4 regions of the Mesorhizobium sp. FG116 genome follow, and region 1 is predicted to be linked to each of the others. Evidence: predicted binding sites of a transcription regulator. Region 1 holds the regulator's gene; each other region holds the start of a gene.

Region 1 (7,463 bases):
GCGCGCGCCAGAACCGGGTTGACCTTATATTCCTCGCACGGCACCGCAAAGCACATGTGCAGGAAGTTGGCCGCGAAGTTGAGGTCGTTCTTCGGGTAAATGAACGGCTGGCCGATGTGGTACTTGAAGGCCATGGCGGCGAGGGTCGGCATCTTGGCGATGAGGCGCATGGAGGCGACCATGCGCTGGTACGGGTCCGAGATGTCGGTGGAGTCGTGGTAGAATGCCGACATCGCGCCGACGACGCCGCACATGACGGCCATCGGGTGGGCGTCGCGGCGGAAACCGGAGAAGAATTTCGACATCTGCTCGTGCACCATGGTGTGGCGCGTGATGCGGTAGTCGAAATCGTCCTTCTGGGCCTTGGTGGGCAGCTCGCCGTAGAGAAGAAGGTAGCAGACTTCGAGGAAGTCGCCGTGTTCGGCAAGCTGGTCGATCGGGTAGCCGCGATGGAGCAGGACGCCGGCATCGCCGTCAATGAAGGTAATGCCGGATTCGCAAGATGCGGTAGAAGTGAAGCCCGGGTCGTAGGTGAAGGCGCCGGTGGTGGCATAAAGCGCACCTATATCCACGACGTCTGGACCGACCGAGCCACTTCGCACCTTGAGTTCGTGAGTTTTGCCACCAAGCTCCAGTTTTGCGGTCGATCCGGTCATTGCAAACTCCTTATTATTCCTCGTGCCCGTACGGCAAAAATCATCCTGCGACGCAATATCCGAAAACAGGGGGGTGTTCGAAATTGCAGCCTTGACGCGGGGTCAGGCCAATTAGTCCAGTTGCTAATGTTGCACCGCAAAACGACGCTTTCAATGCCATTCTTCTTGGTCCAGAAATCCTAATCGATTTGATCGGCGATGCGCGCCAGGCTCTCGTCGCGTCCGAGCACGGCCAGCACGTCGAAGACGCCCGGAGAGGTGCTTCTGCCGGTCAAAGCAGCGCGCAGCGGTTGTGCAACCTTGCCCAATTTCAACCCTTGCTCCTCCGCGTAGATGCGAACCGCACCCTCGGTCGAGGACGCGCTCCACTCCGTCAGCGCCTTGAACAGGGGAAGGATGTCTCCAAGGACCTTCTTGGCGCCGGCGTCGAGAATGGACGCAGCCTTTTCATCGAATTGCAGCGGACGATCCGCTATCAAGAAATAGGTGCTGTCGGCAAGTTCAATCAAGGTCTTGGCCCGCTCTTTCAGGCCGGACATAGCGGCGAGCAGCCTTGACTTGGCGGCATCGTCGAAACGGCCTGCAAGTGCTTCGCCATCCGGCAGATGCGGCAGGGTGGCGAGGAAGATTTCGGTCAGCCTGGCATCGTCCATGGCGCGCATGTGGGTGCCGTTCAGGGCCTCCAGCTTGGCGAAATCGAAGCGGGCCGCACCCTTGTTGACGTCCTTGATGTCGAACCAGGAAATCATGTCGGCAATCGACATCACCTCGTCGTCGCCATGGCTCCAGCCGAGACGGGCAAGGTAGTTGAGCAGGGCCTCGGGCAGGTAGCCCATGGCGCGGTAGGCCTCGACGCCGAGCGCGCCATGGCGCTTGGAGAGTTTTGCACCATCGGCACCATGGATGAGGGGGATATGCGCCATTTTCGGCACGGCCCAGCCCATGGCGTTGTAGATGACGGTCTGGCGCGCGGCGTTGGTGAGGTGGTCGTCGCCGCGGATGATGTTGGTGACGCCCATGTCGTGATCGTCCACCACCACGGCATGCATGTAGGTGGGATTGCCGTCGGAGCGCAGGATGATGAAATCGTCGAGATCCTTGTTGGGGAAGCGCACTTCGCCCTGCACGAGATCGTGAACGATGGTTTCGCCCTCGGAAGGAGCCTTGATGCGGATGGCGCCGGCAACGCCTTTCGGCGCTTCGGACGGATCGCGATCGCGCCAGCGGCCGTCATAGCGCGGCGGACGGCCTTCGGCGCGGGCCTTCTCGCGCATTTCTTCAAGCTCGGCAGGGGTGGCGTAGCAGTAGTAGGCCTTGCCGAGACGGACCAGTTCTTCCGCGACTTCGCGATGGCGCGGCGCGCGCTCGAACTGCGAGACCGGCTCGCCCTGCCAGGTCATGCCGAGCCAGGTGAGACCTTCGATGATGGCGGCGGTGGCGGCCTCGGTGGAGCGCTCGCGGTCGGTGTCTTCGATGCGCAAAAGCATCGTTCCGCCGGTGTGCTGCGAATAGAGCCAGTTGAACAGCGCCGTGCGCGCGCCACCGATGTGCAGGAAGCCGGTGGGCGAGGGGGCGAAGCGAGTGACGACCTTTTCGGACATGAAACTCTCAAGGAACAGACGGCCCGCTGCGGCGCAGGCTTTTATGGTTGGCGCGTTCATGTACCATAGGAGCCTTGGGTGCAAGGGGCAGACCCGATGGCTGGATCAGCTCGGGGCGAGAAAGACGTTGCAAGTGCATTGAGTGAGGTCAGTGAGCGCTCGTTTTTTGCCTCGCACGCGCCTGCCCAGCTTCCCTCAATTTCCGTTGAACACCTGCCTGGCGTGGCTGAGTCGGGTGTTCCATCTCGAGTGGCGGTCGAGCTGGGTGCGAGGTCCACTGCCGGCTGGTGGTTTCGGGGGATGCGCAGGCTCTCGCTGGCTGGGCTGCGAGCGGAAACGGTCAAGGCAATGGCCACCGAGCTGGATCGCGGCATGGCCTTCCTGCTGGTGCCGGTGTTTCTCGCGGTTGGCGTGATCTTCTACTTCACGCTGGAGGCGGAACCGGACTGGTTGCCGCTGCTAGCGGCGGCGGGTGCGCTTGCGGTCTTGTCGTGGAGCGTGCGCGCCCGGCATACGGCTCTGCTCGGTGCTTTGGCGCTTTTGCTTTGCAGCGCAGGCATGCTTGCCGGGAAGCTCGAAACCTGGCGGGCGGACACGCATATGCTGGGTTCGGAGGTCACGACGCGGCTGATGGGCAGGGTGGTGTCCATCGACGACATGGCCAATGGGCGCACGCGGCTGACGGTCGATGTCGTTTCGACGGAGCGGCCTGCGCTTAGATACCAGCCGGAGCGGGTGCGCCTGACCGCGCGCAAGGTGCCGCAAGGGCTGGCGGCGGGGTCGGCGGTTACGGGTCTGGTGCGGCTTTTGCCGCCGACGGGGCCGGTGCGACCGGGCAGCTACGACTACTCGTTCGAAAGCTATTTCGACGGCATCGGCGGCAGCGGTTTTTTCCTTTCGGATATCGAGGTGAGTACCGACGCGCCGATGCCGCTGGGAACCCGGATAGCTACGGCGATAGAGAGGGCGCGCGACGCCATCGCCGACCACGTGCGCGGGAGCATCGGAGGACCGGAAGGCGAGATCGCCGCGGCGCTGATCGTGGGCGTTCGGGCCGGCATTCCCGAGACGATCAACGAGGCGATGCGCAAGATCGGCATCTATCACATTATTTCGATTTCCGGGCTGCACATGGCGCTGGTGGCGGGCACGGTGATGAGCCTGATGCGCGGCGCGTTCGCGCTTTTTCCGGACTTTGCCTCGCGGCGGTCCACAAAGAAATACGCGGCGGCGGCTGCGCTGTTTGCGATTGCCGCCTATCTGCTGATCTCAGGCATGGTGGTTGCGGCGGAGCGCAGCTTCATCATGCTTGCGGTGATGTTGACAGCGGTTTTGTTCGACCGCGCGGCGCTGACCATGCGCAACCTTGCCATCTCGGCAATCGTGGTCATCGCGCTGTCGCCACACGAAGTGGTTGGGCCAAGCTTCCAGCTTTCATTCGCTGCGACGGCGGCACTGGTTGGAGCCTATGCCGGCTGGGCCGACTACCGTGCCTCACGTCCGGTTGCGCCCTCGGCTCAAAAGCGATCCTTGCCGGGTGCGTTGATGAACCGGTTTGCCATGATGATGGTGGCGTTGGCGGCGACTTCGATCATAGCCGGCAGCGCCACGACGCTGTTCGCAATGTGGCATTTCCAGCGGGTTGCGCCGCTTAGCCTGTTCGCCAATCTGGCCGTGATGCCGATCGTGTCGGTTATCGTCATGCCCTTTGCGGTATTCGCATCGCTTTTCATGCCGTTCGGTCTGGATGGCCCGTTCCTGTACGTGATGGGCAAGGGGCTGTCAGCGATGATCGGCATGTCGGAATGGATCGCGGCGCTTTCGCCACTCGATGCCGTCGGGCTGGTTTCCGCTTCATCGGTGGTGTTGGTGACGATTGCGCTGGTGATCGCGACGATCACGACAACGTGGCTGAGGCTTGCCGCAATTCCCCTGGCGATTGCGGGGTTGTTTATGGTGGCGCAGGTGCGCACGCCCGATTTGCTGATCTCGGAGGATGCACGGCTGGTGGCCGTGCCAATCGGCGAGGAACAACTGGCGGTCAACCGCTCGCGTCCGAATGCGTTCACGATCGACAATTGGCGGCGCGCGCTCGATGCGGAAACGGTTGTCAAACCGCACACGGGTAGCGATCAGACGCTTGTTTCGGTGGCTGATGCGCCGGGGGCTGGCGAGTTCCACTGCGCGAACGATCTTTGTGTGGCGAGGCACATGTCAGGAAAAGTGGTTGCGCTGGCGAAGTCCGAAGCCGCGGCAAGGCCTGCCTGCAAGTTGGCGGCTGTGATCGTAATCGACGATGCGACCGCCTCCGATCCATGCGACCTGCCGTCGGTGGCGATCATCACCAAGCGGCAGCTCGCGAGGCTTGGCAGCGCCGCCGTCTTCCTACCGGACCAGGCGGAGGGCGGGCGTGCACAAGTCAGTTTTGCCGTTGAAGCCGACTATCGGCCGTGGCATGTCCAGCGCCGGTTTTCGCGCGAAGCGCGGGGGCTCGCTCCTTACGAGAAAAAGGAACGCAAAACCCCAGATCACCCCGAGCCGGAACCGATTGCAGAAGACTAGCGGATTTCAACCAAAGCCCTGCCTAAAGCGCGTCGCGATCTTTCAGATTCGCATAACACGCTTTGGCTCTTTGATTTTGTGCATGTCTTTGCCCGAAACCGGGCCCACCTTCGGGAGACATGCACTAGTCCGTTTCAACATGGGTTTTGGATGGCTTCCTCTCACCGCGAAGAACTCCGAACAGATGCTCTGGCTGGCCGTGCATCGTATCGTAGCTGCGCTGACACCAAGGGCATCGAACGGCGGCGCGTGGGCGGGGTCCTGCGCATGAGTGACAGAACCGAGGGGCAGGCATCGGAAACTCCTTCCACCCCGGTCATTTCCCAGAGTGCGTTAAACAGTGACATTGGATGGCGTAGAAGCCATCTGCCAAATTCATAATGAATGTCACGAAATTGTGGCGCTAGGCCTTTGTCTCAAAAGACAAAATGCCTCATTGCCAAATATGGGGTGACCGGGGCGAAGCCGGGAGAAATCAGTTGTTTATCCCATCAAAAAATCGACCGGGCGCGTCAACGCCCGGTCGATATGATGCAACTATGGTTGGTTCAGTAGCGCCGGATCAATCCGACCAGCTTGCCCTGTACCTTGACACGGTCAGGACCAAAAATTCGGGTTTCATAGGCTGGGTTGGCTGCTTCGAGCGCAATCGATGCGCCCTTGCGGCGGAAGCGCTTCAAAGTGGCCTCTTCTTCGTCCACCAGGGCAACGATGATTTCGCCCGGCGTCGCCGAATTGGCATTGCGGATGATGACCGTATCGCCGTCGAAAATGCCGGCCTCGATCATCGAATCGCCCTTGACCTCGAGCGCGTAGTGCTCCCCGCCCGAAATCATGTCCGGCGGCACGGAAATCGAATGGGTCTTGTGCTGGATGGCGTCGATGGGAACACCGGCCGCGATGCGGCCCATGACGGGAATGGAAACCGCCGATGCCGCATCGTCGTCATTGCTGGCGGATTGCAGCCGGGAAGGTTCCTTGACCGGTCGTCCGAGACTACCCTGGATGACGCTTGGCGAGAATTTCCTCGCCGCATTGAGGCCAGGCGCAATCGAATCCGGCAGGCGCAACACTTCAAGCGCGCGGGCCCTGTTCGGAAGCCTGCGGATGAAACCGCGCTCCTCAAGTGCCGTTATCAGCCGATGGATGCCGGACTTGGAGGCAAGGTCGAGCGCCTCCTTCATCTCGTCAAAAGACGGCGGGATTCCGCTCTCTTTCAGTCTCTCGTGGATGAAGAGAAGAAGTTCATGTTGCTTGCGCGTCAGCATTGCGGCCCCCGGTCGCGGTAGAGTCCAGAATCGGAAAACAAACCCGGAACAAACACTATCTGTTCCAGTTGTGTTCCGCAACCGTTTAAAGTTTAATGAATGCGTTGACGATTTGTTCAGCTTAGGCAGAGGATGCGACAGGGTGTACCTGCCTCGGCTGCCGGCGCGAAGGGCTCGCGCACGATGAGGCAACCGGCTGTCGCCATGGTGCGCAGCATCGAGGAATCCTGAACATTGAACGGCGTTGCAATCAGCGCGCTGCCTTGCCGGCTGAGAGTGGCGCGGACGTAGTCCTGACGCAGATCGTTTGCTGCCATCGGTGTGCCCAGGAGTCCCTCGCGAACGTTCTGGCGGAACGGGCGACCGCCGAGGCGAGCGAGCAGAGGTTTGAGGAAAAGCTGGGAGCAGACCAGGCTGGCCACTGGGTTGCCGGGCAGGCCGATGCAACGGATGTTGCCCAAGCGCCCGAACATCAACGGCTTGCCGGGGCGCATGGCGATTTTCCAGAAATCGAGTTTCATGCCTTCGCCGGTGAGAACGCCGTGCACGAGATCGTGGTCGCCGACAGATGCGCCGCCCATCGTAACGATGACATCGGCTTTGGCCGCAACAGCCTGTTTTACCAACGCGGCTATAGCTTCCTTGCGGTCGGCCGCGATGCCGAGATCAAGCGCGCGTGCGCCGACCGACAGGGCGGCCCCCATGACGCCATAGGCGTTCGAGGAAATGATCTGGCCGGGGCCCGGTTCGCTGCCGGGGACAAGCAGTTCGTCACCCGTGGCAATGATGGCGACGACAGGTTGGCGCACGACATCGAGGTGCGATCGATTTGCCGATGCGGCAAGCGACAGTGCTCTTGCGCCAAGCAGGTGGCCCTGTTCCAGCAAGGTGTCGCCTGCGACAAAATCAAGCCCGGCACGCCTGACATTTGCACCGCTGCGGGTCGGTTCGGCGATTTCGATACGGCCGTCCGCCAGACCGCTGACGTTTTCCTGGATGACGACGGTGTCTGTTCCGTCAGGCAATGGCGCGCCGGTGAAAATGCGGGCCGCTTCGCCGTTTCCGACCGTGCCTGCGAAATTGTGACCGGCGGCTATTTCTCCGATAACCTTGAGCCGGGCGGGTGCTTTTGCCACGTCGACGCCGCGCACCGCGTATCCGTCCATGGCGGAAGCTGCGAAGGGCGGCTGGGTGCGCAAGGCGATGACCGGCTTGGCCAGCACCCTGTCATAGGCATCCGCCAGTGCGACGCTTTCGGACGGCAGCGTCTCGACGTCGTCGAGCAAACGCTTGAGAGCCTGGTCGACGGGCAGCAGGGCCATGTCACGCCTCCGATTTGTAATCGCCTGACTTGCCGCCGGTCTTTTCCACCAACC
Region 2 (7,463 bases), on a different contig from region 1:
GAGCTATTCACCTGCCGAGAAATCCGTCACTTTAGAGAGGGACTGTTTGGTGGAGCCAATCGGAATCGAACCGACGACCTCTTGAATGCCATTCAAGCGCTCTCCCAACTGAGCTATGGCCCCACTCCCGGCAGTCAGCCGGCGCCGTTTCCGGCGAAGAGATCAGACCGGGAAGACCCGGCCCGTAGTGCAGGCGGCTTCTAGCGCTGCCTGTCGTCAATAGCAAGCCTCAACAGGCCGCTTTTTGCCGGCGCCGCAAAAGAAGCGACGCGCCGGCAGGAAGGTGATCAGATTTCCTCGTCGTCGTCGCCGACGCCGATCATGTCGGAGACGTCGTCGTCGCCTTCTTCCTCGTCCTCGAGGAACGTATCGTCATCGTCGTCGCCAAGGTCGACATCGTCATCGTCGTCGCCGAGATCGGGAAGGTCGTCGCCCTTCGCCTCTTCGTCGGCATCCTCGAGCGACACGATTTCCGCGCCTTCTTCCTCGGTGTCGACTTCCTTCTCGGCTACGTCCTCATCGTCTTCGATGCTGGACGGCTTCGAGCCTTCGAAATAGCTGAGCGGATAGCTCTTGCCCGTATAGGGAGAGACAATCGGATCCTTGTTCAGATCGTAGAATTTGCGGCCCGTCTCCGGGTCGATGCGTTTTGTGCCAAGTTCGGGTTTCGCCACGGCAAGCCTCGTCGAAAAAAGTCTGGTCCCCTTAACGGCTCATTGAAGCGCTGTCAAAGCTAAAAGGCAGCCTGGAAAAAGGGCGGTTTGGACGCCGGCGCCGGGGGATGACCGTAGCCGCGGGCCATGATACGAGACCGCCACGCCGATGGGAAAATGTCTGTCCATCGGGATTTCGCCAAGAGGAATTGCCATGTCGCACGATGCCGCCCCGCAACCTGCAACGGCCCGCCGCTCGGCGGCGCTTGTCGGAACCGTGCGGGTTCCCGGCGACAAGTCGATTTCGCACCGCTCCTTCATGTTCGGCGGACTGGCGTCCGGCGAGACGCGCATTACCGGCCTGCTCGAGGGCGAGGACGTGCTGCGCACCGGCGAGGCGATGAAGGCGATGGGCGCGCATATCCAAAAGCAGGGTGACGAATGGGTGATTCGCGGTACCGGCAACGGCGCTCTGCTTGAGCCGGAAGGCCCGCTCGATTTCGGCAATGCCGGCACCGGTTCGCGCCTGACCATGGGGCTGGTCGGCACCTACGACATGGAAACCACTTTCATCGGCGACGCATCGCTGTCCGGACGGCCGATGGGCCGCGTGCTCGATCCGCTCAGGCAGATGGGCGTGCAGGTGTTGAAGGCAGCGCCCGGCGACCGCATGCCGATCACACTGCGCGGGCCGAAGCATTCGGCGCCCATCACCTACCGAGTTCCTATGGCCTCGGCGCAGGTGAAATCCGCGGTGCTGCTGGCCGCCTTGAATACGCCCGGCATCACCACCGTGATCGAGCCGGTGATGACGCGCGACCACACCGAAAAGATGCTGAAGGGGTTCGGCGCCAATCTTCAGGTCGAGACCGATGAGCGCGGCGTGCGCCACATCTTCATCGAAGGGCAGGGCAAGCTGACCGGGCAGACCATTGCGGTGCCGGGCGATCCGTCTTCCGCAGCTTTCCCGCTCGTTGCGGCGCTGATCGTGCCAAGTTCCGACATCGTCATCCAGAACGCGCTGATGAACCCGACCCGCACCGGCCTGATCCTGACCTTGCAGGAGATGGGCGCTCAAATCGAGGTGCTGAATGAACGCAATGCCGGCGGCGAAGATGTCGCCGACCTGCATGTGCGCCATTCGGAGTTGAAGGGCGTCGTCGTGCCGGCGGAGCGCGCGCCGTCGATGATCGACGAATATCCGGTGCTCGCAGTTGCCGCCAGCTTCGCCGAGGGCGAGACGCTGATGCAGGGCCTTGAAGAACTGCGCGTGAAGGAGTCCGACCGGCTTGCGGCTGTCGCCAACGGGCTGAAGCTGAACGGTGTCGACTGCACCGAGGGCGAGACCTCGCTTGCCGTACGCGGCACGCCGGGCGGCAAAAGGCTTGGCGGTCGCGACAAGGGCGAGGCGGTGAAAACCCATCTCGATCATCGCATCGCCATGAGCTTCCTCGTCATGGGGCTGGCCTCGGAACACCCGGTCACGGTCGATGACCGCTCGATGATCGCCACCAGCTTTCCCGAGTTCATGGGGCTCATGGCGGGACTTGGCGCTCACATCGACTAGGATATTCAGGTGCAGGGAAGATTCAGGTGAAGGTGGCCTGCAAGTGGCGTTTTTCTGCGCTTCCGGTGCTCACGTACTTTAATGTACGCTCCGCTCCGGTTCTCGAATTCCACCATTTTCGACTCACCCTGACCTGAATCTCCGCCCCGAGCCACCGCGCCTTGTCGCGTGGAAAGTCCCTTTCCGTTCGTCATCCTCGGGCAAGCCTGAGCGCAGCGATGGGCGCGACCCGAGGATCCATGCCGTGCGGGTTGGCACGTGCAACATGGTTCAGAATGAGGAGCCATTTTTTGCGCCATTTGCGCGCTGCGGCTTCTTCACGGCATGGATCCTAGGGTCTTCGCAACGGCCTTAGGCCTGCTCCGCCCTAGGATGACGAAGAGATGGATGTGCTTATTCATCGCCACGCCCGGCTGAAGCCGTCTGGCCATTATCAAAGAACTGACCTTTGCTTGTAAAGCTCAAGGTCGGGAAGACGGGCGGCCGCAAGGACGCTCGTTTTAGATAGATAATGCGACCTCGCGGCCGCCCGTCCGGTGTCTTAAGGTTTCAAGCCGCTCCGCTTTCATCGACCCGCCGTGTCCCCTCACAGGCTCTCCGAAAAGATGCCGCTGCTAAGGTGAGGGCAACGCTCGGCAGGCCTAGCGCGTCCCCTTTCAACGCTGCACAGGGCGCAACCGGCCCCTTCGTGGGGGAGCAGCCAAACCTCCCCGGAACAAGACCACGTTAGCCTCGCCTCCGGGGCACCGACCCCTCCCCACGCAATCACCGTCATGACAGGTGTTCCCGGTGGAAGGGACGGGCAAAGCATAGTGCCGCGCGACAGGGCGGGGATAAGTTCGGCAGGAACATACGCGTGAGGAAATAGACAGCCCTGATTTGGTTGGGCAAATTTCCTTGCTCCGCTGATGGGCGATGAATTTTATCCACACATGAAGAAGCATTCGACGATTTCCTGCTGACATTCAATTGCAGATGTTGCTATTATGTTCTCATTGCAGTGCCGGGTGGGACTATGAACGACAGCAGCGAAGAGCCGGTTCATCTCGTCGAGGATGCAGGAACCGGGAACCGCTTCCTTGTCTATGGAACGGAGAAGGGGCTGCACCTCGATATCCGCTACGAAGGCGAAACGCTTTGGATGACGCAGGCGCAGATCGCGCAGCTTTTCGGGCGCGATCAATCGGTTGTTTCACGGCACATTGCCAACGTTTTAGAAGAGGGTGAGTTGGCTGAGGAAGGCAATATGCAGAAAATGCATATTGCTGGTTCGGCGAAGCCCGTCGCTCTGCATAGCCTCGATATGGTGATCTCGGTCGGCTATCGGGTGTCTTCTACCCAGGCAACCACTTTTCGCCGTTGGGCGACCGGCATTCTGGTGCAATTCGCGAGAAAAGGGTTTGTCGTCGATGCGCCTCGGCTCAAGCAGCCGCAGGCCATGGATCGTGTTGCAGAGCTTCGCGAAATCATTCGCGACATCCGCTCCGACGAGGCCAACGTTTATCGGGAACTGCGCAGGATATGCTCGCTCTGCCAGGACTACGAACCTGCCTCGGACGTCTCGCAGACCTTCTACAAGCAGACCCAAGCGAAACTGGTTTATGCGGTTACCGCGCAAACGCCAGCCGAGATCATAGCGGCGAGGGCAAACCACGCCGCGGAAAACATGGGCCTTGTGAACTGGCCGGGCGACACCATTCGCAAGGCCGACGTTAGAGTATCGAAGAACTATCTCGGGCAAGCTGAGATCAAGGAGCTGAACCGGCTTACGACCATCCTGCTCGATGTCTTCGAAGACCAGCTCGATCTGGGACGTCTCGTCGTCATGCGCGACGCGGAGGCCGTGCTGGACAAGCAACTGACGGGCCTTGGACGAAACCTATTGCGCTCGGGAGGGTCTATGAAGGCCTCGGCTGCGCGGCAACTAGCTGAAGCGGAATACGAAAGGTTTGTTCAGGCTCGAAAAGCAGAGCGTCTGGATGAAGCCGATCGCTTGATCGCCGAGCTTGCGCGCGAGGCCGGAAAACTGCCAAAGACGCCGAAGCGCTGACCCGCGACCAGAGCGAGCCAGCGCAAGAAAGAATGCCAGCATGTACCAGCCGCCGCTTTTCAAAGAAGACGATCTTCAGGTGCAGCACGCCCTGATAAGGGCGCATCCGCTGGGATTGTTGATCACCGCGCCGGCCGGCGGGCCGACGGCCAATGTCTATCCGTTCCACCTCGAGGCGGGCCGATCTGCCAAGGGAACCTTGCTGGCGCACATGGCCAAGGCGAATGGGCAATGGCAGGAACTGAAGGACGGCGCACCGGCGCTGGTGGTGTTCCAGGGGCCAGAGTCCTACATCACCCCGTCCTGGTATGCGACCAAGCAGGAAACCGGCAAGGTCGTGCCGACTTGGAACTATGCGATGGTGCAGGTGCGCGGCAAGGTGACCGTCATGGAGGGCGCCGACTGGCTGCATGCGCATGTCTCGGCCCTGACGGACGAGCACGAAACGGGCCGCGCCGACGCATGGGCGGTGAGCGATGCGCCGGAAAGCTATATCCAGTCGCAGATCAAGGGCATTGTCGGGCTTGAGATCGAGATCACCGAGATCGAGGGCAAGTGGAAGGTGAGCCAGAACCGCCCCGCCGCCGACAGGGACAGGGTGGCTGAGAGCCTTGGAACGAGCGGCGAGCCGTTGCACAATGCGGCGATGGCCGAACTGGTGCGCCACTACGGTGCCAAACGATGATTATTGCCATTGATGGTCCGGCAGGCGCCGGCAAGGGCACGCTGGCGAGGCGGCTGGCCGACTACTATCACCTGCCGCATCTCGACACCGGGCTGACCTATCGCGCCGTTGCCCACATGCTGTTGATGAAGGGCTGGCCGCTCGGCGACGAGCCACATGCGGTGGAGGCGGCAAGGCTGGTCGATCTCGGCCATCTCGACCGCGCCGTGCTTTCGGCTCATGCGGTCGGCGAGGCAGCTTCGAAGGTGGCGGTGATCCCCGAAGTGCGCAAGATACTGGTCGAAAAGCAGCGCGCCTTTGCGTCACAGCCTTCGGGTGCGGTGCTCGACGGGCGCGACATCGGCACTGTGGTCTGCCCCGATGCGGACGTGAAGCTTTATGTGACGGCGAGCGCCGAGGTGCGCGCGCGCCGCCGCCTTGCCGAGATTGAGGAGAATGGCGGCGCAGCCGATTTTGCCGGTATTCTTGCCGACATACAGCGCCGCGACGAGCGCGACACCGGCAGGGCAGACTCGCCGTTGAAGCCGGCCTCCGACGCGCACTTGCTTGATACCAGCGAAATGGATATAGAAGCCGCGTTCCTGGCGGCCAAGGCAATCGTAGACGACGTCGCGGCCGGCGGAAACAAGACCTGATCCGGGTTGGTCTGTCGGCGCTTGCCGGAGACGTGGAAAATCCCCATTTCAGGTAGAACCAGCCTGCAAGCATTCTTTCGCGCCGGATTGCCGCTTGAAGCGGTCAGGGCCCAAGGGTCCGGAATGTCGGCAGGCCAACGCAACGCTAACCCACGGCGCCGCCTCTCAAAGAGGCTTTTCAGGAGAACATATGTCTGTTGCAAATCCCTCTCGCGACGATTTCGCGAGCATGCTCGAAGAATCATTTTCTGATGGTCATTCTGGCGAAGGCCAGGTCGTTCGCGGCATCATCACCGCGATCGAAAAGGACATGGCCATCATCGACGTCGGCCTGAAGGTCGAAGGCCGCGTCCCGCTGAAGGAATTCGGCGCCAAGGGCAAGGAAACCTCGCTCAAGGTCGGCGATACCGTCGAGGTCTATGTCGAGCGCATCGAAAACGCGCTTGGCGAAGCGATGCTGTCGCGCGACAAGGCTCGCCGCGAAGAAAGCTGGGTCAAGCTCGAGGAGAAGTTCTCGAAGGGCGAGCGCGTCGAAGGCGTCATCTTCAACCAGGTCAAGGGCGGCTTCACCGTCGATCTGGACGGCGCAGTTGCCTTCCTGCCGCGTTCGCAGGTCGATATCCGCCCGATCCGCGACGTCACCCCGCTGATGCACAACCCGCAGCCGTTCGAGATCCTCAAGATGGATCGCCGCCGCGGCAACATCGTCGTCTCGCGCCGCACCGTTCTCGAAGAGAGCCGCGCCGAGCAGCGTTCGGAAATCGTGCAGAACCTCGAAGAGGGCCAGGTGGTCGAAGGCGTGGTCAAGAACATCACCGACTACGGTGCGTTCGTGGACCTCGGCGGCATCGACGGTCTGCTGCACGTCACCGACATGGCCTGGCGCCGCGTCAACCATCCGACCGAGATCCTCAACATCGGCCAGACGGTCAAGGTGCAGATCATCCGCATCAACCAGGAAACCCACCGCATCTCGCTCGGCATGAAGCAGCTCGAGAGCGATCCGTGGAGCGATATCGGCACCAAGTTCCCGATCGGCAAGAAGATCACCGGCACGGTCACCAACATCACCGACTACGGCGCGTTCGTCGAGCTGGAGCCGGGCATCGAGGGCCTCATCCACGTTTCGGAAATGTCGTGGACGAAGAAGAACGTACACCCCGGCAAGATCCTGTCCACCTCGCAGCAGGTTGACGTGGTCGTGCTCGAGGTCGATCCGGCCAAGCGCCGCATTTCTCTGGGCCTCAAGCAGACGCTCGAGAACCCTTGGGAAGCTTTCGCCCGCAACCACCCTGTTGGTTCGCAGGTCGAGGGTGAGGTCAAGAACAAGACCGAGTTCGGCCTGTTCATCGGCCTCGACGGCGACGTGGACGGCATGGTGCACCTCTCCGACCTCGACTGGAACCGTCCGGGCGAGCAGGTCATCGAAGAGTACAACCGCGGCGACATGGTCAAGGCGCAGGTGCTCGACGTCGACATCGAGAAGGAGCGCATCTCGCTCGGCGTCAAGCAGTTGCAGCGCGACGTGGCCGGCGAAGCAGCCACCAGCGGCGAACTGCGCAAGAACGCGGTTGTGACCTGCGAAGTCACCGGCATCAAGGATGGCGGCCTGGAAGTTCGACTGGTCGAAAGCGGCCTGGAGACCTTCATCAAGCGCGCCGACCTTTCGCGTGACCGCGACGAGCAGCGCCCCGAGCGCTTCACGGTCGGCCAGAAGCTGGACGCCCGCGTCATCGCCTACGACAAGAAGACCCGCAAGCTGCAGGTCTCGATCAAGGCGCTGGAAATCGCCGAGGAAAAGGAAGCTGTCGCGCAGTACGGTTCGACCGACTCCGGCGCTTCGCTGGGCGACATCCTGGGCGCCGCGCTGAAG
Region 3 (7,463 bases), on a different contig from region 1:
AGGATGTCGGTCGGGATGCGGATTTTTCCAATGTCGTGCAAAAGACCACCGACCGACAATATCCGGACCAGATTGCCGTCGAGCTTCAAATGTCGCGCGAACAGGCCGACAAGGGCACAGACCGCTACTGAATGTTGAAAAGTGATCTCGTCCTTTGTTCTGAGCCTGGTCAGGCTCAGAACGCTTGCCGGGCGTGTGTACATGAGCTGGTCGACGACATCGACAACCGTCTCCACTTGCTGCCGGTCAATGCTCAGTGACGAGGCTGCCTTGGTGAAGATCGAGCGGACCATTCCGGTCGGCTTCGCGAACAAGTCGCCAACGTTGGCGGGCATTGGGGTCACATCGGGTCTTGGTAGTACGGACGTCGAACCGGTCGGTCCTATGCCCTTTGACAGGTCGATGATGAGCGTCGTGACCGAACTTTCGCGAAGCGCCTTCAGCTCAGCCGGGCTGGAAAGCTTGAACTGGGTGGCTGCAAACGGGCTGCGCAGCCATTGCTTGCCGAACCCATGGACAAACATGCCGAGACGGGCCTCATCCTTATCGATCTGAAGAAGCTTCGAATTCGTCATGCACCCCACTACCGCGTCGCCACTTCACGTTACGGCATGTTCGTAAACTTTCCTTGCCCTATCGCGCAGGCAGCAAGATCGTCCCGCAACCATCGACTGTGAATAGATTCCGGCCAGTACTCGCCTTGTAGCCCGCCGATTCCCTCATCTTTGCAAAATTTTTCTCTCCATTTTGTCCACGCCTTCCCGGCCTGCCGCATAATCCTTGCACCGTTCTCACGGGAAGCCTGGCTGCGCACCGGGCGTCAGGCGAGGGCGGCGGCGCCGGATCGGTCGCGCTACGGTAGCGCGGCTGGGAGATGATCCCCCAGGTCCGGGCCTTGATCGGGGCTTTCGGCGAAAAGTGCTGCCCCCGGTAAGGCAAGAACGCCGGCGGACGCAGGACACCGCGCCGTAAAATAAATTCCAAAGGCGCGGTTCCTGCGTCTGCTTCCCGATCCGTTCGCGGCGGGGAGAGACTTCCGCATGCCTGCAACATCCAACCCGAAAGGACCAGACATGACGGAGAGACAAGACACTATCCCGCAGGGCTTCAAGCGGCTTTGCATGTCCGCACTGAGCCTCGCGCTCGAAGCCGACGGCGCACCCCAACGCTGCCCGAGACGGGCCTGCCGCTTTTCGGGCCATTGCCATCTGCCGATGGGCGACGACGGCCCCGGCGCTTGCGGCGGCGGCCCGATCCCCGGCCACGTCGCCGCCGAAGCAGCGCTCATGCTGGCCTTCAGGCTGGAGGAGTGAGGTGCGGAGCGCAGCGCTGCCCGCGAAGGAAATCAGGTGGAGAGTCCTCAGCTTGGCGCAATGCGAAGGCGACCCAGGCGAGCTACGCGCTCAAGCTGCCGCAGGAAAGAAAATCGCCCGGCTGGCGTCGCATTCATACATGGCCGAATACCGGTCCGCCGTTCGGGCGAGTTCGATGACTGACTTCAGGATGAGTTCGACCTTTTCGTCCGGCAAAAGGACACTGAAGTTGAGACGGGTGAATCCGGGCTTCTGGATTTCCCGGCCGGCGAGAATATCCTGCCGCATCCGGTCCGATTCCGCCGCGTCGATCGACAGCAGCCTGTGGACATAGGGACCAGCGCAGGCACAGCCGCCACGCGCCTGGATGCCGAACCGATCGCTGAGCATGCGCGTCACCAGTTGCTGGTGAACATAGCCGCCGTGGCCATCTTTCACCTTGAACGAAAATATCGGCAGCTTCGGCGCACCCGGCAATCCCAGAAGTTCAATCTCGTCGATGCCTTGCCAGGCAGCGGTTGCACGCGCCGCAAGTTCGTCGTTTCGGCGCTGCATTGTTTGCAGCCCGATCGCATCCTTGACCAGGAAGGTAAGTGCGGCCCGGATATCGCCGACCACGTTCGGCGTCCCCGCCTCCTCGCGCGCTTCAAGGCTGTTGCTGTAGTCGTGCGCCGCGGGCGACACGAATTTGACCGTGCCGCCGCCGGGCCAGCTCGGCTTGGTGGTCACCACGGCATCGCGGCGTACGATCAGGATGCCGGAGGCTCCCGGGCCACCGATGAACTTGTGCGGCGAGACCACGATAGCATCGATTTCAGCGCCTTCGGCGGGCGACATCGCGATTGGCAGGTAGGGACCGGCGCCCGCATAGTCCCACACCATCTTTGCGCCGGCAGCTTTTACCTTGCGCGTCACGGTCGCGACGTCGGTGACAATGCCGGTTACGTTGGATGCTGCCGAAAATGCGCACACGACACAGTCGAATTCCGATGCGCCGCGCAGCGCGGCATCCAGTTCGTCAAGATCCGGACCGCCGTGCGCGCCCTCGGCGATCTCCACTATCTCGGCGCCACTTTCGCGCCAGGGCAGGATATTCGAATGATGCTCATAGGGGCCGATGATGACGCGCGCCCGCTTGCCCGTGGCTACCGAGGCGTTGACGCCAAGCAAGGTGACGAGACGGTTCAAACCGGCGGTCGCGCCGGACCCGGTAAAGATCACGGCATGCTCATCGCTTGCCCCGCAACAGTCGCCGATGGCCTTGCGCGCCTCGCGCCGCAGCCTCGTGACCACGCCGCCGCAATAGGAAGCCTCGGTGTGGCTGTTTGCATAAAAGGGCAGAACCTCGCGCAGTATGAACTCTTCGACCTGCATCAAGGCGCGGCCGGAGGCGACATAATCGGCGTAGACGAGAGGCTTGTTTCCGAATGGGCCCTCGATCTCCGCATCGTTGCCGATCAGGCCGGAACGCAGATCATCCAATATGCCTGGAACCGCCAAGCGGGCCCTGAAACTCTGGATCAGGGTGAGCTTGGCTGCATTTTCGGGCACGGCCGCGGGCATGGGAGACCTCCATTGATGATCTCAGAATAGCTCCGACGCCGCATTGAAAATGCACCTAAGATTTGCAATCTTGAGCCAGTTTTCGTTCATTTGATAGGCTTCATGGAAAATATCGACGGAATTGATCTCAAATTACTGACATGCCTGCAAAAAGATGGTGGGCTTTCGCAGCGAGACCTCGCCGAGCGGGTCGGCCTGTCTCAAAACGCCTGTTGGCGAAGGCTACAGAAGCTCATGGGCGAAGGCGTGATCAAAGGCACGCACACTCGCATCGACCTTGCAGCGCTCGGCTTCAAACTCACGGTCTTTGTCATGGTTCGCACGCGCCATCATTCGAAGGAGTGGGCCGACAGCTTTCGCAAGCACGTGGAACATTTGCCCGAAGTCACCGATTTCTACCGGATTGGCGGGGACTGGGACTACCTGATCAAGGTCGTAACCCGCGACATGGGCGGCTATGACGGCTTTTATCAAAAGCTCATCACCAATTTCGATCTTGCGACGGTAACCGGCTTCTTCTCCATGGAGGCGATCATTGAAAACCGCGCCGCCGACCTCAACCGCTTGCGGTGAGTTCCTGCCTGTATCGATCCGGCACATAATGATTAAGAACGCCGGCGGATTCCAGACGAACGAGGCCGGAACGATTGTGGATAGCCAGTGGATAACCTGTTCGAGATACAAGATGTTGTAGTGAACGAAACAAGAAAGTCCGCCCAATATCGATTCGTCGCCGATTCGTTCCGGCTTTGGACCGAGTATTAACGCATAGGGCCTGAATCATTCGATATATGGTTAATTTGCATTAGGAAATATTCAGCTTTTTCATGACCTTGCCGGAACAGTGCATAGTCTTGCCAATCTCTTTCGAACGTCTGTGCACAAAAGTTAACCGGGGCCGCAGCACGCGGATGAAACTACACGAGGAAGATTCAGCATTTGGTGCATACAACTCTCCGGTCCGCCATATCTAGCCGTGAACAAATCATGAATTCTATCGAGTCAGCGATTCGTCGCCGATTCGTTCCAGACTCGTTCCACAAGTTAATCTGCATCATGGAAAACGGCTTGAAGCTGCCGCTTTTGCGCTCGCTGTGGAACATTGCGACTTTCCCAGTCGCGCGGAAATGCCTATGTGTCGGCTGGGTCGAGACGACCCTTGCCCGCCTCCTCCCGAAGGGCGCGGCACGCAGGCCAATGAGACTTTCCGAGCCGATGAATATCCAGCCGAAAAATCATGACCCGCTGATCCTGTCCGGGCGCGACGTGACCGCGGTTCTGGGCCCGACCAATACCGGCAAGACGCATCTCGCCATCGAGCGGATGGTGGCGCATGAGAGCGGCGTCATCGGCCTGCCGCTGCGCCTGCTGGCGCGCGAGGTCTATGGACGTCTGTGCGAGAAGGTCGGCGCCAACAAGGTCGCGCTGGTAACCGGGGAAGAGAAGATCCAGCCCGCCGGCGCGCGCTACGTCGTTTGCACCGTCGAGGCTATGCCGCGCGAAACCGACGCGGCTTTCGTGGCCATCGACGAGGTGCAGCTTGCCGGCGATCTCGAACGCGGCCACATCTTCACCGACCGCATTCTTCACCTGCGTGGGCGACAGGAGACGCTGCTGCTCGGCGCCGCCACCATGCACGGCATCCTGCAGAAGCTGCTCAAGGGCGTTTCTGTGGTGACGCGGCCGCGGCTTTCTCATCTTGCCTATGCGGGATCGAAGAAGCTTACCCGCCTGCCGCGCCGCTCGGCCATCGTCGCCTTCTCTGCCGATGAGGTCTATGCCATCGCCGAACTGATCCGCCGCCAGCAGGGCGGCGCTGCCGTCGTTCTGGGGGCGCTCAGCCCGCGCACCCGCAACGCCCAAGTGGCGCTCTACCAATCCGGCGACGTCGACTACCTCGTCGCCACCGACGCCATCGGCATGGGTCTCAACCTCGACGTCGATCACGTTGCCTTCGCCCAGAACCGAAAGTTCGACGGTTACCAGTTCCGCCAGCTCACCGCTGCTGAACTCGGCCAGATTGCCGGGCGCGCCGGCCGCCACCTGCGCGACGGCACTTTCGGCGTCACAGGTCAGGTCGATCCCTTCGAGGACGATCTGATCCAGAAGATCGAGAGCCATGATTTCGAACCGGTGAAGGTGCTTCAGTGGCGCACCCCGAATTTCGACTATGCGAGCCTTGAGGCGTTGAAGCGCTCGATCGAAACCAACGCGCCGGCGGAGGGACTTACGCGGGCATTGCCGGCGGTCGATGCTCAGGCGCTCGAGCATCTTTCACGCGACGAGGCAATCCGGGCGCTGGCCAGCGGGCGCGAGCGGGTTGCATTGTTGTGGGAAGCCTGTGCCCTGCCGGACTACCGCCGCATCGCGCCGGCCCAGCATGCCGACCTCATTGCCTCGATCTATATGGACCTGGTCAAGCGTGGCCATGTCGATGAAAACTACATGGCCGAACAGGTCCGCCGCGCCGACACCACGGACGGCGACATCGACACGCTATCGCACCGCATCGCTCAGATTCGCACCTGGACGTTTGTCTCCAACCGACCCGGTTGGCTTGCCGATCAGGCACACTGGCAAGAAAAGACACGCGAAATCGAGGACAGATTGTCGGATGCGCTGCATGAGCGGTTGACGAAACGCTTCGTAGACCGCAGGACTTCCGTCCTCATGCGCCGCCTTAGAGAAAACACGATGTCTGAAGCCGAAATAAGCCCCACCGGAACGGTCCTCGTCGAGGGGCACCATGTCGGTGAATTGCAAGGGTTCCGCTTTACCGCCGACCAGAGCGCTGGCGGCGAGGATGCCAAGGCTGTGCGCCAGGCGGCGCAAAAGGCGCTGGCCGCTGAATTCGAGGCGCGCGCCGAGCGCTTTGCCGCGTCTGGCAACAACGACATCGCGCTGGGTTCGGACGGAACGCTGCGCTGGATAGGCGCTCCCGTCGGCACGCTGGTCGCCGGTGAAGACGCGCTCAAGCCACGCGTGGTGCTTCTCGCCGACGAACAACTGACCGGCCCCGCGCGCGACAAGGTCGCGGCGCGCGCCGAACGCTTCGTCAGCTTCCAGGTGGAAAGTCTGTTGAAGCCGCTCATCGACCTGAAGGCTGCCGAGCAGATTTCGGGCATCGCCCGTGGAATCGCGTTCCAGCTTGTCGAGCACTTCGGCATGATCAATCGTCGCGATATTGCCGAGGACATGCGTTCGCTCGACCAGGAAGGCCGCGCTGCGCTGCGCCGGCTGGGCGTTCGCTTTGGTGCCTACCATGTCTTTGTACCGGCTCTCGTCAAACCGGCGCCGGCGGGGTTGGTCACCTTGTTGTGGGCGCTGAAGAATGACGGCAAGGACAAGCCGGGCTTTGGCGACGTGGTCAACGCACTTGCCACTGGCCGCACCTCGGTGGTGGTCGATGCATCCTTCGACAAGACGTTTTACAGGCTCGCCGGCTATCGCAATCTTGGCCGCCGTGCCGTCCGCGTCGATATTCTCGAGCGCCTGGCCGATCTGATCCGCCCAACCACCAACTGGAAACCCGGCCTCGGCCAGCGCCCGGATGGTGCGTATGACGGCAACGCCTTCATGGTGACGCCGCCGATGATGTCGATCCTCGGTGCCACCGCCGAAGACATGGAAGAGATTCTGAAAGGGTTGGGCTATCGGGCCGAGCCCAAGCCCGCCGCTGAGATAAAGGCGAAGCTGGAAGCTGAAGACGAGGCAGCACGGCGCGCTGCTGAGGCCAAAGCCGCGGCGGCCAACGTCGAAGCTGAAGGCGAGGTCGCAACGGCATCTGCTGAAACCAGCGCTACTTCCTCTGAAGTTGCCGAGGATGGGGTTGCTTTGGAGCAGGCAACCGCACCCGAGCCTGACAACGAATCTGAGACTGCCGACGAAACGGCAGTCCATCCTGAGGTCGAGCAGCCTGTCGCTGAAGTCGAGGCGCCGGCCGATGTCGCGATGCCGGTGGCTGAAGCAGCGTCAGCGGGCGAGGCGGCAAACGCTACCGATGCGGAAGAGGCAAAGCCGATCCTGCTATGGCGGCAGGCGCGCTTCGAGAGACATCGCGGTGGGCAGCGGCAGGATCAGCGCCAGCGCGGTGGTCCTCAGGGACGACATCAGAAAGTCGCCGGTGCAGAAGCCGGACCGGAAAATCAAACCGAGGGCAAGGGCGGCGGTGGCGAACGACGCCGCTTTGACCGCGACCGCTTCAAGAACGGCAAGCCTCAAGGGGAAGGCCGACCGGATCACCGGAGCGGCAAACCGCAGGGCCAGCGCCAGGAAAGGCGCGACGGGCAGCCCGATTGGAAAGCGGGCAAGAGCGGCGGCAAACCGCACTTTCAATCCAAGCCGCGCGAGGAGAGGCCGGTTCGCATCGATCCGGATTCGCCCTTTGCCAAGCTTGCCGCGCTGCGGGACCAGTTGAAGAAGTAGCGGGGCCGAATGCGAGATCGTGACGGTTCGAACTGATCGATGGTCGTCGAAGGTCGCCAGCGCATCGACAAATGGCTTTTCTTTGCGCGAGCGGTGAAATCGCGCACGCTGGCGGCGAAGCTGGTGCTTGGCGGGCGCGTCCGCATCAATCGCGACAAAGCG
Region 4 (7,463 bases), on a different contig from region 1:
GCTGCGGTGCTTGCCGAGGAAGCCCACAAGAAGACCGAGGAATACGTTACCCGCCGCACCGCGCTTGCCGAACAGAAGATCGGCCAGGCCGAGCGCGAGGCGATCAACGAGGTGCGCGCCAGCGCCGTCGATCTTGCTGTCGAGGCCGCTCGCAAGGTTCTGGCAGGCCGTGTCGATGCCAAGGCGGATGGCGACCTGTTCAAGGCTTCGCTGGCCGAGGTCAAAGCCAAGCTTAACTAAGTTCGAGCCAACGTATCACCGAGACATCGAGCCGCTGGGGAAACCCGGCGGCTTTTTGTTGGGGGGATGAAGGGGCAAGTCCTTCAGCTTTGGGCCGCCCGCTTCAATTGCCTGAGTTCATGCGGGCCTTCGAAGGCTACAACTCATTTTCGGGAGACCTGTTTTCGCGGTCAGATGCCGAGAGATACGGTTTCAGGCTCTGCGGCATCGTCGGTTTCCAGCCTGAACGGGGCGAAGGAAACGCGGTGCAGGCGCTTCAATGGGCCATGCGCCTTGATGGCGACGCGGTGGCGCTGGGTCGCGTAGCCCATGTGAACCTCGAAGCCGTAGTGGACATGAAGCTTGCCGCAGTCGGCCATCATGCGGTCGCGCATGACTTTGGCGACGATGGAGGCTGCGGCGATCGACTGCGAGCGCTGATCGCCTTTGACCAGCGCGCGTCCGAGACAGGGCAGGCCGGGCGGTACGTCGCGGCCATCGGCCAGAGCGAGCTTCGGCCGGACCGGCAGGCCGCACAGCGCCCGCCGCATTGCCTCGAGGCTGGCCTTGCGGATGTCGCTGGCGTCGATGCCTTCGGCGCAGACCGATGCCATGGCGACGCCGAGCGCCGAGCCGAGGATCGTCTCGAAGACGGCCTCACGCTGCGCATGGCTGAGCCGTTTGGAATCGTCGAGGCCATCTGGAATATTGGCTGGGTCGAGCACTACGGCAGCCGCCACGACCGGCCCCGCGAGCGGGCCGCGCCCGGCTTCGTCCATTCCGGCAACCGGCCACAGGCCTTCTGCTTTCGCCGCCGTTTCGAAGGAGAAGTCTGGACGTTCGACGATGTCGAAGAGAAGCGGAGAATCGGGGCGCGCGCGAACCATGGTGCGGCGAGGTTCGCATTGGCCCCGATTCTCCGCAAGACCCTTCCGGCCGGTGGGGGAGCGGGCGGGAAGGGCACCGTCGGCGGGGACGGGCCGGACGGGAGGGGAACAGGACGGAACGGATGCCGTTCCGGCAAAAAGTCACAAAAGCATCAACTGCTCGTTCTCCTTGGCGGCGGCGACGAACTGGTCGGTGCGCAGCGTGCGCCGCTCGATGTTGAGGCCGAGCCGCTTGGCGGCGATTTCAAAGCGCCGCCCGATCTGCCAAGCATAGGGACCGGCGCCCTTCATGCGCTTGCCCCATTCGGAATCGTAGTCCTTGCCGTCGCGCATCGAGCGCACCAGCGACATCACGTGGCGATAACGGTCGGGATAGTGGCGCAGCAGCCAGTCCTTGAAGATCGGGCTGACCTCAAGCGGCAGCCGCAGGACCACGTAGCCCGCTTCGCGTGCGCCAGCGGCGCGCGCCGAATCGAGGATGCGTTCCATTTCCTGGTCGGTGAGGCCCGGGATGATCGGCGCCACCATGACCGATGTGGGAATGCCCGCATCGGTGAGTTGCCGGATCGCTTCGAGCCGCTTGGTCGGCGTCGAGGCGCGCGGTTCCATCGTCCTCGCCAGCATGCGGTCCAGCGTCGTGACCGACAGCGCCACCTTGGCAAGGCCGCGCTCGGCCATCCGCGCCAATATGTCGATGTCGCGCGTTACCAGTGCGGACTTGGTGACGATGCCGACCGGGTGGCCGCGCGCCTCGAGCACTTCGAGGATTTCGCGCATGATGCGGTACTGTTTCTCGATCGGCTGGTAGGGATCGGTGTTGGTGCCGATGGCGATGGTGCGCGGCGTGTAGCCGTCCTTCGACAGTTCCCTGTCGAGCAGACGGGCGGCGTCCGGCTTGGCAAACAGCTTCGCTTCGAAGTCGAGACCCGGCGACAGGCCCATGAACGCGTGCGTCGGTCGGGCAAAGCAGTAGACGCAGCCATGTTCGCAACCGCGATAGGGGTTGATCGAACGGTCGAAGGAAATGTCCGGCGACTCGTTGCGGGTGATGATGGTGCGCGGCCGTTCGACCTGCACTTCGGTCTTGAACGGCGGCAAATCCTCCAGCGAATCCCAGCCGTCGTCGAAGACATGGCGGCTGACCGGCTCGAAGCGGCCCGACGGGTTGATGCCCGCCGAGCGCCCGCGATTGCGGTCCGGCCGCACGCGCATCCCGCTTTGTTCAATCATCGCATTGGCCATCTCTGCTCGTCCGGCCCCGAAAGCTGCAATGTCTGCGCGCACGATCTGTTCCATCTTGGCCTTCTCCCAAGGTGTATTTCCGGGCTGTCGAATCGCCGTTCTCATGAAATTATTCCTATCCACCAAATAAGAACAAAGCAAGAACTTTGTTGTCGGGGCACTAACCTGGAACTGGTGGAAGGCCAAGCTTTCGGCTATGGCATCCGGATGCTGAGCGCCGTGATCGAAACCGAAAATGACGAAGAGGGGCTGGCGCGCACGCTGGCTTCGCTGATCGGCGGCGCGGTCGAGGGCGTGCTGCGCGATGTCCTCGTGCGCGACCAGGGTTCGACCGACCAGACCCACAAGGTTGCCGACCATGCCGGCTGCGTGTGGCTGGAAGGTGCCGATCTCGGGGCGGCGATCCATCGGGCCAAGGGCGAATGGCTGCTTTTTCTGCAACCGGGCGCGCGGCTGCTCGACGGCTGGGTCGATGATGTCGCGGCCCATATGGCCAAGGCCGCGATGCCGGCGCGCTTCAGCCGTTCCCGCGCCGACCGTGCGCCTTTCCTGTCGCGCGTTTTTGTTCGCCCCGATACGCTGGCGCAAGGCTTGCTGATCCCCAAGGCAAGGGCGTTGGCGCTGGCGAAAAGTGCTGCCGATGCCGAGGCTCTCGCGCGCGGGCTCGCCATGAAGACGCTGCAGGCGGAGATCGTACCGGCTTCGCAGAAGAGCTAGGGGATTGGCGCTGCCGGGGACGCTTTTCTGCTCCGCCCTTAAGCTCGCTCGTCGCTGGCGGGGACCCCGAGCAGTGGCCAGACGCTGGTCGAGGTCGTGCTTTATGGTTGCCACGCCCGGATTTTCATCCGTCTGGCCATTGTCAAAGAACTGACCTTTGCCGTTGAGGCGCAGGTCGGGAGGACGGGCGGCCGTTCGGTCGCTCGTTTAGATAAAGTATGCGGCCTTGCGGCCGCCCGTCCGGTGTCTGTCATCCAGTCGACCGGTCCCAAGATCGTCCGATGGGTCTCACCCTGTCGCGACGATCAGGCGAAATGCGCCTCCTGCCGCCACGGGTTCTCTTTCCTTTGTCATGGAAAGCCCGCCGCAGGACGCCGGCCTGTCGGATGCCCTCGGGTCCATTGGCGCCGAACCAATGGGGGGAGGTCACCGCCGCCCTAACCGTTGCCCGGTGCGCAGCCGGTTCCCGCAAGAGCGATGGGACTGAGTATGAGGGAGGTGCGGAAGGGTGGGGAAAAGCGGGTGCAAAGTTTTTTGCGGAAGCGAGTGGGAACAAGGGGTTGGCATGGGCTGTGGATAGAAAAGTGGGTGGTGTGGTCCACGTCTGGCAAGGTCGGCGCTTGGCGAGGTCAGCGCTGCCCCTCACCCTTACCCTCTCCCCGTAGAAAACGGGGAGAGGGGGACATCTACGCCGGTGCCGGACACCCCTCATCCGACCTCGCTGCGCTCGGCCACCGCGCAGCCGGTTCTGTACCGTTGATGCGCGTCCTCGATGTCACGGAATGGATCCCGGATATTCCTTCCTCGCTCCGCTCGGAAGCGAATTCCGGGATGACGAGGCGGAGGCCAGGGTGCCTGGCTGTTGGGTCAGCGCGGGACGCCGGCGACGGAGCCGCGCACGACGAGATCGACGGGCCAGACCTCACCGCGGATGTCGGTTTCGAGACCCGAAATGCGAGCCGCCAGACGTTCTGCCACGCGCGCGCCGGCTGCCCGGATCGAGGAACGGGTGGTGGCGAGCGGCACGGAGAAATTCTCCGGTTTAAGCCACGAAAAAACGTCGTCATGGGCGATCAGCGAAACGTCGCTCGGAATGCTGACGGCAAGGTCGCGCGCGGCCCGCACAACGCCAAGCGCCATGATGAGACTGGAGCAGAGGATGGCGGTCGGCGCGTCGGCGCTTTCGAGCAGCCGCCGCGCTGCCCGATAGCCGTTCTCCTCGGTCATCGTCATCGAGAGGGTGTGCCGGTCGTCGAGCGACAGGCCGTCGCCGGCGAGCGCGCGGCGCACCCCTTGCTCGCGGTGGATGGCGAAGGTCTCCCTGATGTCGCCGTTGATGAGCGCAATGCGCCGATGGCCGAGCTGCAGCAGCAGCCGCGTCGCCTCGCGAAAGGCCCCCTCATTGTCGATGTCGATATAGGAATAGTCGAATGCGTGGTCGTCGCTGCGGCCATGCACGATGAAAGGAATGCCGAGCGCATGCAGGAGCGCGATGCGGCGGTCGGCGGGGAGGGGCGAGGAGATGTAGACGGCATCGACCTGCTTGTTGGCCACGATGCGGCGGTAGGTGGTTTCCTGGTCGTCGGCGTCGGCGGGCGACAGCACGAGGTCCAATTCATGCGAGCGGGCATAGTCGCCGAGACCGGACAGGAATTCGACGAAATGCGGATCGATGTCGACGCTGGCACCGGTCGGCAGCACATAGCCGATCATGCCGGTCTTGCCGGTGGCCAGCCGACGCGCGCTCGGGTTAGGGCGGTAGCCGTGCCGCTTGGCGGCGTCCATCACGCGCCGGCGCGTTTCCTCGTTGACCTCCGGATAGCCGTTCAGCGCACGGCTCACCGTCGTCTGCGAAAGCGCCAGCATCTGGGATAGCTGCTTGAGGTTCAAGAACCTGTCTCCGAAATCCAAAGCGCTTTAAAAACTCGAGCCAAAGACGCGAGTGTGCTCCGTTCAACAATAGGCGCAGCGACGGGCCGATGAAAGGCGGAACCGTTGCTGCGGCGCAAAAATGCATGATGCAGTGCAGAAAAGGAGCGATCCGGTCAAAAATTAAATCGATTAGTGTTTAAGCGGCTTGACTCTCCTTCGATTCAGTGACGAGATAAGAAGAACCAAAGCGCTTTGAAATTGCCTTCAAAGAGTCAGGTCTGGCCTTGAAGGCGCAAAGCAGCCTCGGCGCGCGGAATGGAGGTTCCGCACGATATCTTGCACCATTGGGAGGAAGCCGATGAAGAAGATGCTTTTGACGGGCGCGGCCCTTGTCGCGCTGGCGTGGAGCCTGCCCGCGCATGCGGACCTGAAGTTCAAGCCGGGTGAGGACCAGAAGTTCCACTGGGCGAATTTCGATGAACTGAAGAAGGTCGATCTCAAGGGCGAGACGCTGACCATTTTCGGGCCGTGGCGCGGCGAGGACGAGGAGCTGGTGCGTTCGGTGCTGGCCTATTTCATCGAGGCCACCGGCGTGGAAGTGAAATACTCCTCTTCCGAAAACTATGAGCAGCAGATCGTCATCGACACGCAGGCCGGCAGCCCGCCCAATATCGCCATCCTGCCGCAGCCGGGCCTGATCCAGGACCTTGCGTCCAAGGGGCTGCTGACCCCGCTTGGCGACGATGTCGCCAGTTGGGTGAAGGACAATTACGGCGCCGGCCAGTCCTGGGTCGATCTCGGCACCTACAAGGGCAAGGACGGCACGCCGGGCTACTACGCTTTCCCCTACAAGGCCGATGTGAAGTCGCTGGTCTGGTATTCGCCGGACAATTTTGAGGAAGCCGGCTACGAGGTTCCCAAGACGCAGGAAGACCTGACGGCGCTTGAGCAGAAGATCATTGCCGACGGCGGCAAGCCGTGGTGCATCGGGCTTGGCTCGGGCGGTGCGACCGGCTGGCCGGCGACGGACTGGGTGGAAGACATCATGCTGCGCACGCAGCCGCCCGAAACCTACGACAAGTGGGTGAAGAACGAGATTCCGTTCAATGATCCGGCGGTGGTGAACGCCATCGACATCTTCGGCAAGATCGCGACCGACGACAAGATGGTCGACGGCGGCGCGGCGGCGGTTGCGGCGACCGACTTCCGCGACAGTCCCAAGGGCCTCTTCACGGTGCCGCCGAAGTGCTACATGCACCATCAGGCATCGTTCATTCCCTCCTTCTTCCCGGAAGGGACCGAACTCGGCGTCGATGCGGACTTCTTCTACTATCCGCCCTACGCCTCCAAGCCGGAGCTTGGCCAGCCGGTTCTGGGCGCCGGCACGCTGGTGATGATCACCAAGGATTCCAAGGCCGCGCGCGAATTCATCAAGTTCCTCGAAATGCCGCTCGCGCATGAATTGTGGATGGCGCAGAAGAGCTTCGTGACCCCGTTCAAGGGCGCGAACACCGAGGCCTATGGTTCGGATGCGTTGAAGAAGCAGGGTGAGATCCTGGCCAATGCCACGACCTTCCGCTTCGACGGTTCAGACCTGATGCCGGGCAAGATCGGTGCAGGTTCGTTCTGGACCGGCATGGTCGACCTGGTTGGCGGCAAGCCGGCAGAAGCCGTGGCAACCGACATCCAGAAGAGCTGGGACGCCATCAAGTAGAGGCGAGGGGCGGACGCAGCCTCCCAGGCGCGCTGGCCCGGACCCTAGAAGGCCCGGGCCAGTGGGAGGGGAGACAAGCGTGACATTTCATGCGGCCTGACGCGGTGCCCATGGGCTGACCGTGCGTGGCGGCTGCGCGACAAGGGATGGGGCAGGGATTGTCCCGACCGGAAAAGAATCGGCTCTCGGGGGAGGAACCCATGGCAGCGCAGATTTTCTCGGCCATTTTCGTCATCATTGTCGGTGTCGGCGGTTGCGTCGCCTATTTCTGGGGCGCGAACAAGCTGCTCGACCTGATCTTTCCCTCGCGCGGCGTGGCAGGCGCTGCGGCCGTCGACAATCTGCGCCGGCAAGGTCTGGTGCGGCCATGGCTGTTCGTCGGCCCGGCGTTGCTGATCCTGACGGTCTACCTCATCTATCCGGTCATCGAGACGCTGAGGCTTTCGTTCATGGACCGGGGCGGCGAGCATTTCGTCGGCTTCGCCAACTACGCCTGGGCCTTCGGCGACCGCGAGTTCCGCAACTCCATCCTCAACAACATCTTGTGGCTGGCGGTGGTGCCGGCGGCCTGCACCTTCCTCGGGCTGGTGATTGCGGTTTTGACCGACCGCATCTGGTGGGGAACGATTGCCAAGAGCCTGATCTTTTTGCCGCTGGCGATCTCGTTCGTGGGCGCCAGCGTGATCTGGAAATTCATCTTTGAGTATCGCGGCGAAGGCCAGGTGCAGATCGGCATCCTCAACGCCATCGTGCAGTATTTCGGCGGCGCGCCGCAGGTGTGGATTTCGATCCCCTTCTGGAACAACTTCTTT

What was found. The regulator LexA, encoded in region 1, represses DNA repair genes until DNA is damaged. The targets are predictions, from matches to a motif close to TGTTCNNNNTGTGTTCNG.
Region 2: the regulator LexA is predicted to act here: its motif matches at 3,197-3,214, upstream of rhuM (RhuM family protein).
Region 3: the regulator LexA is predicted to act here: its motif matches at 3,899-3,916, upstream of ACODTY_RS00085 (helicase-related protein).
Region 4: the regulator LexA is predicted to act here: its motif matches at 2,477-2,494, upstream of ACODTY_RS10670 (PA0069 family radical SAM protein).

The regions. Positions count from the first base shown of each region.
Region 1 is NZ_JBMDKS010000002.1:269,670-277,132, forward strand. Features, by position in the region: gene gltA (citrate synthase) at 1-656, opposite strand, end outside; gene gltX (glutamate--tRNA ligase) at 836-2,257, opposite strand; gene ACODTY_RS03280 (ComEC/Rec2 family competence protein) at 2,354-4,819, shown strand; gene lexA (transcriptional repressor LexA) at 5,368-6,087, opposite strand; gene ACODTY_RS03290 (molybdopterin molybdotransferase MoeA) at 6,204-7,409, opposite strand; gene moaC (cyclic pyranopterin monophosphate synthase MoaC) at 7,411-7,463, opposite strand, start outside.
Region 2 is NZ_JBMDKS010000012.1:9,218-16,680, forward strand. Features, by position in the region: tRNA gene ACODTY_RS11455 (tRNA-Ala) at 48-123, opposite strand; gene ACODTY_RS11460 (TIGR02300 family protein) at 288-674, opposite strand; gene aroA (3-phosphoshikimate 1-carboxyvinyltransferase) at 868-2,220, shown strand; gene rhuM (RhuM family protein) at 3,236-4,270, shown strand; gene ACODTY_RS11475 (FMN-binding negative transcriptional regulator) at 4,311-4,955, shown strand; gene cmk ((d)CMP kinase) at 4,952-5,590, shown strand; gene rpsA (30S ribosomal protein S1) at 5,781-7,463, shown strand, end outside.
Region 3 is NZ_JBMDKS010000001.1:12,650-20,112, forward strand. Features, by position in the region: gene ACODTY_RS00065 (cyclic di-GMP phosphodiesterase) at 1-575, opposite strand, end outside; gene ACODTY_RS00070 (hypothetical protein) at 1,074-1,313, shown strand; gene ACODTY_RS00075 (aminotransferase class V-fold PLP-dependent enzyme) at 1,404-2,876, opposite strand; gene ACODTY_RS00080 (Lrp/AsnC family transcriptional regulator) at 2,979-3,449, shown strand; gene ACODTY_RS00085 (helicase-related protein) at 4,092-7,301, shown strand; gene ACODTY_RS00090 (RNA-binding S4 domain-containing protein) at 7,341-7,463, shown strand, end outside.
Region 4 is NZ_JBMDKS010000010.1:130,647-138,109, reverse strand. Features, by position in the region: gene ACODTY_RS10680 (F0F1 ATP synthase subunit B) at 1-240, shown strand, start outside; gene rnhB (ribonuclease HII) at 411-1,106, opposite strand; gene ACODTY_RS10670 (PA0069 family radical SAM protein) at 1,248-2,402, opposite strand; gene ACODTY_RS10665 (glycosyltransferase family protein) at 2,556-3,065, shown strand; gene ACODTY_RS10660 (substrate-binding domain-containing protein) at 3,933-4,955, opposite strand; gene ACODTY_RS10655 (ABC transporter substrate-binding protein) at 5,296-6,651, shown strand; gene ACODTY_RS10650 (carbohydrate ABC transporter permease) at 6,852-7,463, shown strand, end outside.